DNA from 2 places in the Adlercreutzia sp. DFI.6.23 genome. Region 2 is predicted to be linked to the other one. Evidence: riboswitches for the same ligand, from Rfam matches in the RefSeq annotation. Region 2 holds a riboswitch; the other holds the start of a gene.
What was found. Region 2 has a riboswitch for FMN ahead of NE591_RS10770 (ECF transporter S component). Riboswitches for the same ligand answer to the same signal wherever they lie in the genome.
Positions count from the first base shown of each region.

Region 1: it holds a riboswitch for FMN, as region 2 does, so the genes downstream of both, ribD (bifunctional diaminohydroxyphosphoribosylaminopyrimidine deaminase/5-amino-6-(5-phosphoribosylamino)uracil reductase RibD) here and NE591_RS10770 (ECF transporter S component) in region 2, are expected to answer to the same signal.

Region 1 covers NZ_JANGBP010000010.1:21,609-25,002, forward strand. The annotation lists gene ribE (riboflavin synthase) at 1-304, opposite strand, end outside; gene ribD (bifunctional diaminohydroxyphosphoribosylaminopyrimidine deaminase/5-amino-6-(5-phosphoribosylamino)uracil reductase RibD) at 286-1,455, opposite strand; FMN riboswitch at 1,590-1,717, opposite strand; gene NE591_RS09750 (YebC/PmpR family DNA-binding transcriptional regulator) at 2,002-2,802, shown strand; gene NE591_RS09755 (SDR family NAD(P)-dependent oxidoreductase) at 3,012-3,394, shown strand, end outside.
Region 2 covers NZ_JANGBP010000012.1:24,700-28,093, reverse strand. The annotation lists gene NE591_RS10780 (energy-coupling factor transporter ATPase) at 1-341, opposite strand, end outside; gene NE591_RS10775 (energy-coupling factor transporter ATPase) at 323-1,153, opposite strand; gene NE591_RS10770 (ECF transporter S component) at 1,153-1,794, opposite strand; FMN riboswitch at 1,950-2,101, opposite strand; gene NE591_RS10765 (ABC transporter ATP-binding protein) at 2,204-3,097, opposite strand; gene NE591_RS10760 (iron ABC transporter permease) at 3,090-3,394, opposite strand, start outside.

The sequences.
Region 1 (3,394 bases), on a different contig from region 2:
TGTGCCCCGACACCAAGTGTCCGCCGAATCGCCCGTCGGCCGCCATGGCCCTCTCCAGGTTCACGGGGCTGCCGGCATGCAGGGCGCCGAGGTTGCTGCGTCGCAACGTCTCGTGCATGACATCGGCGCTGAACTGGGTCGCTCCCAGCGAAGTGACGGTGAGGCAGACGCCGTTCACGGCGATGGAGTCGCCCAGCCGAGTTCGCTCGAGCACGGTGCGCGCGTCAATGGACAGAACGGCCGAATGGGCGCCCCGGCGCAGCGTCCTTACGGTGCCGATTTCCTCTACAATGCCGGTGAACATGGTGTCGCCTCGCTTTCGACTGAAGGGGAAACGGCGCATTCTAAGAGCAGATCGGGCCCAAGGGCGGTGACGGTGGGGGAGGAAAGGCGAAGCGCGTCGGCGGGCAGCGCCACGCCCCGACCTGCCACCGGCCCTGGCGCGCTTGCTCCCCCGAAAAGCTTCGGGGCGATATAGGCTTGCACGCGGTTCGCCAGTCCGCCGTCGATGAAGGCGCCGTGCAGCGCAGGGCCGCCTTCGACGAGGATCGAGTCGATGCCCAAGCTGCCCGCGTGATCGAGAAGGGCCGGCAGGTTCACTGCGCCGTTGCCCCCTTCCGCCGGCGGCGACGCCCAGACGGAACATCCGGCCTCGCGCAGGGCGCCTGTGCGCTCGGCGCTCGCCTGCGGCCCCACCGCCACCAGCGTCGGTATCTCTTGGGCTGTCCGCACGAGCAACGCATCCAGGGGCAAGCGCCCTTGGGAGTCGACCACAATGCGCAGCGGCTGCCGCCAGGGGCCGCCTTCCAAGCGGCAGGTAAGCGCGGGGTCATCGGCTAGGGCGGTGCCGATGCCCACCATGATGGCTGCGAACCGGTGCCGGTCGCGATGCACCCGCTCGCGCGCTTCGGGTCCGGTGATCCACCGGGATGCCCCCGTGCGCGTGGCCGCTTTCCCGTCCAGGGTCATGGCGTATTTCAGCACCACCAAGGGGCGCCCGGTGGTAATGAAGTGGAAGAATACCTCGTTGAGGTGCCGGCACCCCTCTTCCAGGACCCCCGTCTCCACTACCGTGCCCGCCTCGCGCAGCTGCGCGCACCCTTGGCCCGCCACCAAAGGGTTCGGGTCAAGGGCGCCCACGACGACGCGGGCAATGCCCGCTTCCAGGATAGCGTCGGTGCAGGGTGGCGTTTTGCCCCAATGGCAGCACGGCTCCAGTGTGACGTACAGGGTGCTTCCGGCGGGGTCTTCGTCGCATGCGGCCAGCGCCTCCCGCTCCGCGTGGGGCTGGCCGCATGCGGTGTGCCAGCCCTCGCCGATGATGCGGCCGTCTTTCACGATAACGGCACCTACGAGTGGGTTTGGGCTGGTCCAGCCAGTCCCTCTCTCGGCAAGCGCCAGCGCACGGGCCATGAAGGCTTCGTCGCGTGCGAGTTGCTCTAACTTCTGGGACATCGCTCACCTCCAACGCATCGCTGCGACCTTCGGGCGCCACTTCCGAAAAGATGAGCGGACGATTGCGAAAAAAACCCTGAAACCAAAAGGTTCCAGGGCTTCTAACTGTCCGATGCGCTCCGCTGGGGAGCACTTCCTATCTTCTTCCATCCAGACTGTAACTGTCGGCTTCGGAATTTCACCGAATCAGCCGCAAGCGCAAGACTTGCGGGTCGTGGGCTGTACCACCGGTGGGGACTTTCACCCCGCCCTGAAGATCATGTTCAATTGTTGATCGATCATAGTGCTTTATGGAAGCCCGCGCAACCCACGAATTGGGAAATCTGTGGATACCGTTGGCGATTGCTCGGGGAGTTGCTCGGGACGTGGCGCTTCTTTCCAGGGGCGCGCCACAGCCGCGTATCCGACAAACCTGGCGATGCGCTCGTTCTCTGCGCGCGGCCCCTTCCGTAGAAAAACCGTGCAGCGCGGCAGCTGGGTTTTCCCGTTCGCGCCCTTGTGGTACCATAAGCCGCTGTTGTATTCGTGTTTCGAAGGGACTTATTCATGTCAGGGCATTCTAAGTGGGCAACCACCAAACATCGCAAGGCCGCGCAGGACGCTAAGCGCTCGGCTCTGTTCTCCAAGCTGGCTCGTAACATCACCGTGGCCGCCAAGGAGGGTGGCGACCCGAACCCCGACAACAACGCGTCGCTGGCCGCCGCCATCGAGAAGGCCAAGGGCTACTCCATGCCCAAGGACAAGATCAAGACCGCCATCGACAAGGCCTTCGGTTCCGGCAAGGACGCCGCCAACTACGAGACCGTCGTCTACGAGGGCTACGGCCCGGCGGGTGTGGCCGTGCTCTGCGAGGCGCTGACCGACAATCGCAACCGCACTGCCGCCGACGTGCGCGCCGCCTTCTCCCATTCCGGCGGCAACCTGGGCACTTCCGGCTCGGTGGCCTTCCAGTTCGACCGCAAGGGCCAGATCATGGTGTCCAAGGAGGTCGAGACCGGCGACAAGAAGAACCCCATCGGCCCGAACGGCGCCGCTGCCGACGAGGAGGAGTTCATGCTCGCCGTGGCCGAGGCCGGCGGCGACGACTACGAGGACGCCGACGAGGAGTGGATCGTCTACACCGCGCCGGGCGATCTCATGGCCGTGGTGAAGGAGCTTGAGGCCCAGGGCATCCAGGTGAAGGGCGCCGAGATGACCATGATCGCCAACACGCCGTCGGCGGTATCGGTGGCCGACGCCAAGAAGGTCATGCGCCTCATCGACAAGCTGGAGGAGCTGGAGGATCTGCAGGCGGTGTACCACACCATGGACATCACCGACGAGATCGCCGAGGCGCTCGACGAGTAGTTTTCGCGAACGTTAAAGCCAATCGCGCTAGGGAAGGCGCCGGGCCGCAGGGCTCGGCGCCTTTTGCCTTTCGGGGACGTAACAGGGCCGCGCAACATTCTGGAAACATAGTCGCGAGGAAATCTGATAGGGTGAAGCTTAGGTAAGCGCGCGATAGGCTCTTTGTGCAGCAGCGAGGGAGTCCCGCGCAGGACGAAAAGGGAGGCTCCATGGGTTTTCTCGAAGGTAAGACCGCCATCATCACCGGTGCTGGGTTCGCGGCGCTCAAGGATGGATCCGCCGGTTCCATCGGTTACGGCATCGCCACGGCCTACGCCAAGGAGGGCGCGAACCTGGTTATCACCGGCCGCAACGTGAAGAAACTCGAGACGGCCAAGGAGAAGCTGGAGGCCGAATACGGTATCCAGGTGCTTTGCGTGGCCGCCGACGTGAATGCCGGGGCCGACAACCAGGCCGTGGTGCAGAACGTCATCGACCAGGCCATCGAGAAGTTCGGCCGCATCGACGTGCTGGTGAACAACGCCCAGGCCTCCGCCTCCGGCGTGACGCTGGCCGACCACACCACCGACCAGTTCGACCTGGCCATCTACTC
Region 2 (3,394 bases):
TTCTCGGGATACTGGAACACGAGCCCCACCTGGCGGCGTACTTCGGTGGCGACGCCCTTCTCGGCGAGATCGCGCCCATCGGCCAGCACCCGGCCGCACGTGGGATGCACGAGTCCGTTCATATGCTGGATGAGCGTGGACTTGCCGCTCCCGGTGTGCCCGGCGATGCCGAAGAACTCCCCCGGCTCCACCGTGAAGGTCACATCGCGCAGGGCCCACACGGCATCGGGCGCGTTGCCCCAATCGGCCTGGCGGGCGGCGTCTTTCTTGCGACGGCCGCGCTTCTTTTTCGCCTCGCCGCCCTCGTAGGAGTAGCTCACATCTACGAACGCAAGGCGCATAGCTCCTCCTTCAGGGCGTCGTCGGTGATGCAGGTGGAAACGGGAACGCCCGCGGCCTGCAGCTCGAGCGAGAGCCGGCAGGCGAAGGGCACTTCCAGGGAAAGCGCGCGCAGCTCGTCGGCGCGCACGAGCACCTCTTCCGGGGCGCCGTCCATGCGAACCTCGCCGCCGTCGAGCACCACCACGCGGTCGGCTGCGGCCGCCTCCTCCATGAAGTGGGTGATCATCACGACGGTCATGCCGCGCTCGTGCAGCTCGCGCACGACGCGCATGAGCCCGGCGCGCCCGCGCGGGTCGAGCATGGCCGTGGCCTCGTCCAGAATGAGGATGGCCGGATCCATGGCGAGCACCCCGGCGATAGCCACGCGCTGCTTCTGACCGCCGGAAAGCGCATTGGTCTCGTGGGCCTCGAAGCCCTGCAGGCCCACCTCGGCAAGCGCCCGGGTCACGCGCTCGCGCAGCTCTGGGTTCGGGATGCCGAGGTTCTCCGGGCCGAAGGCGACGTCGTTCTCGATGAGGCTCGCCACCAGCTGGTCGTCGGGGTTCTGAAAGACCAGCCCCGCGTTGGAACGGATGAAGTAGGTCTGCTCCGCGTCGCGGGTGTCGCAGCCGAACACGACCACCTCGCCTTCGTCGGGCAGGAGCAGCGCGTTGATGTGCTTGGCCAGAGTGGACTTCCCCGAGCCGTTGCCGCCGAGCAGGCACAGAAACTGCCCCTGGGGCACCGTCAGGTTCAGGTGCCGGAAGACGAAGGCCTCCCCATCGTAGGTGAAGGCGGCATCGCGGAAGTCGACGAAGACATCGGTGCTCATTAGCGGCCCTTAACCTGGTCTTTCTTCGGGGTGATGAGGTTCGAGATGACCTTGTAGACGATAAGCGTCAGAATGGCGTTCAAAAGGCCCTTCAGCAGGTTGAACGGGATGAGGATGGGCACGATCATGGCCACGACGGCATCGAGCGGCACGCCGAGCCAGGCCGGGGTGACCACGAGGTTGCCGAGCACGGCCATAATGACGGCGAACACGATGCCGAGCACAAGACCGATGATGGCGCCCTTCAGGGTGTGGATCTTCTTGTACACGAGCGCCGAGGGCAGGATGAAGCCAATGACCACGAGCAGGTTCATGAGCGCGCCGGTGAAGTCGGCGAAGAGGATGCCGTGGGCCACCACCGAGATGATGCCGCAGGCGAGACCCGCCGCCGGGCCGTAGGCGAAGCCGCAGACCGCCGCGGGCATGATAGAGGCATCGTAGGAAAGCCACGCCACGCCAGGAAGCAGCGGGAACTCAACGAAGGACAAGAGCACCGAGATGGCGCACAGAAGCGCGATGGTCACGAGCACGCGGGTAGACCAGCGGTTCGTGTTCGCCATGGTCTTCTGGGCCGTGGGCGCCTTGGCGGGGCGCACGGTGGAGGAACCGACAGCGGGGTGAGTCGTGGGTTTGTTGGCCATGATGGACCTTCTTTCTCTTCGCGAGGCGTATCTTCCGGAGCCGCTTCCCCTCGCAAAAAGAAAACGAGCCTGTATGAATTCCTTTCATACAGGCTTCCATGATGTCGCGCTTCCGTTTGCGTTGGCCCCATCGGCCGGGGCGCCGGAAGCGCGAGCGTCTGCCTCTTCCATCCGGACTGTAACCGTTGGCCCCGGAATTTCACCGGGTCAGCCTGCGCTTTCGCACAGGGTCGCGGGCTTGCCGGCGCGCAGAGGCGCCGCCGTGCTTACCGCCAGTGAGGATTTCCACCTCGCCCTGAAACAGAATTCACGGGGCACATTGTAGGCGACGCGAGCCGCGCGCGCAACCCCCAGGACCATCGGATACGCCCAGCCGTCGATAGCCGCCGCCGATGCCTCGGGGTGCCGCTTAGCGGCGACGGGGGTAGAGGACGTAGCCGCGGTCGATCTCGGCACGCGCCCCCGCGACCGCCTCGTCCCTCATGGGGCTGAAGCGGTCGTGGGGACAGATGTCCATTTGGAAGGCGTCGCCGACGGCGCCCGAGGCGAGCACCTCCTCGGTGGGACCCTGGGCCAGAACCCTCCCCTTCTGCACCACTACGAGGTAGTCGGAGTAGCGAAGCGCCAGATCCAGATCGTGGATGACCATGGCGACGGTCTTGCCCTCGCGTCGGTTCAGGTCGCGCACGAGGGCCATGAGGTCGTGGCAGGCGCCGATGTCCAGATAGGTGGTGGGCTCGTCCAGCACGATGAGGTCGGTGTCCTGGGCGAGTGTGCGGGCCACATGGGCACGCTGACGCTCGCCGCCAGAAAGCTGGTGCAGGTCATGATTGCGGAAGACCGCGACCCCGGCCCGTTCCATGGCGGCTTCCACGGCCGCGCGATCGGTCGGCCCGAGTCGGCCGCCCCACCCCAGGTGCGGATGGCGGCCGCAGGCCACCAGAGCCTCCACGGTCATGGGAGGCACGCGGGAGGTCTGGGCCAGCACGGCCATCAGATGCGCCCGTTCGCGCGAGGTCAAGGAAGCAGTATCGCGGCCGGCCACCTCCACCCGTCCCGCCGCGGGGCGCAGAAGGCCGGCAGCCAGCTTCACCAGCGTCGATTTCCCGCAGCCGTTGGGGCCGACGATGCTCGTCACCGCGCCGGCGGGAATGGCGGCGGAAAGCCCCTCCATGAAGGGGGCGCCCGCCCTGTAGGAGAACGAGAGGTCCTCGTAGCGGATGGCGCACTCCGACGCGCGCGCCTTAGCGTCGGCGAGACGCGCGCACGACGTCCTCTCGCCCTGAATGGCACGCTCAGTCAAGGCCGCCTCCTTTGTTCTTCAGGATGAGGTAGATGAAGAAGGGGCCGCCGATGAAGGCGAGCAGAATGCCCACGGGCAGCTCGTAGGGGGCGAACAGCACCCGGGCCAGAAGGTCGCATCCCACGACGAAGGCCGCGCCGGCCAAGGCGGACGCCGGCACCACCCAGCGGTTGTCGTGACCCACGAAGAAGCGCATGAGATGCGGCACCACCAGCCCCACAAATCCGATAAGGCCCGCGAAGCTCACGGCCGCGCCGGCGAGCACGGCGGCCACGGCGAGCATCCCCAGGCGCACGG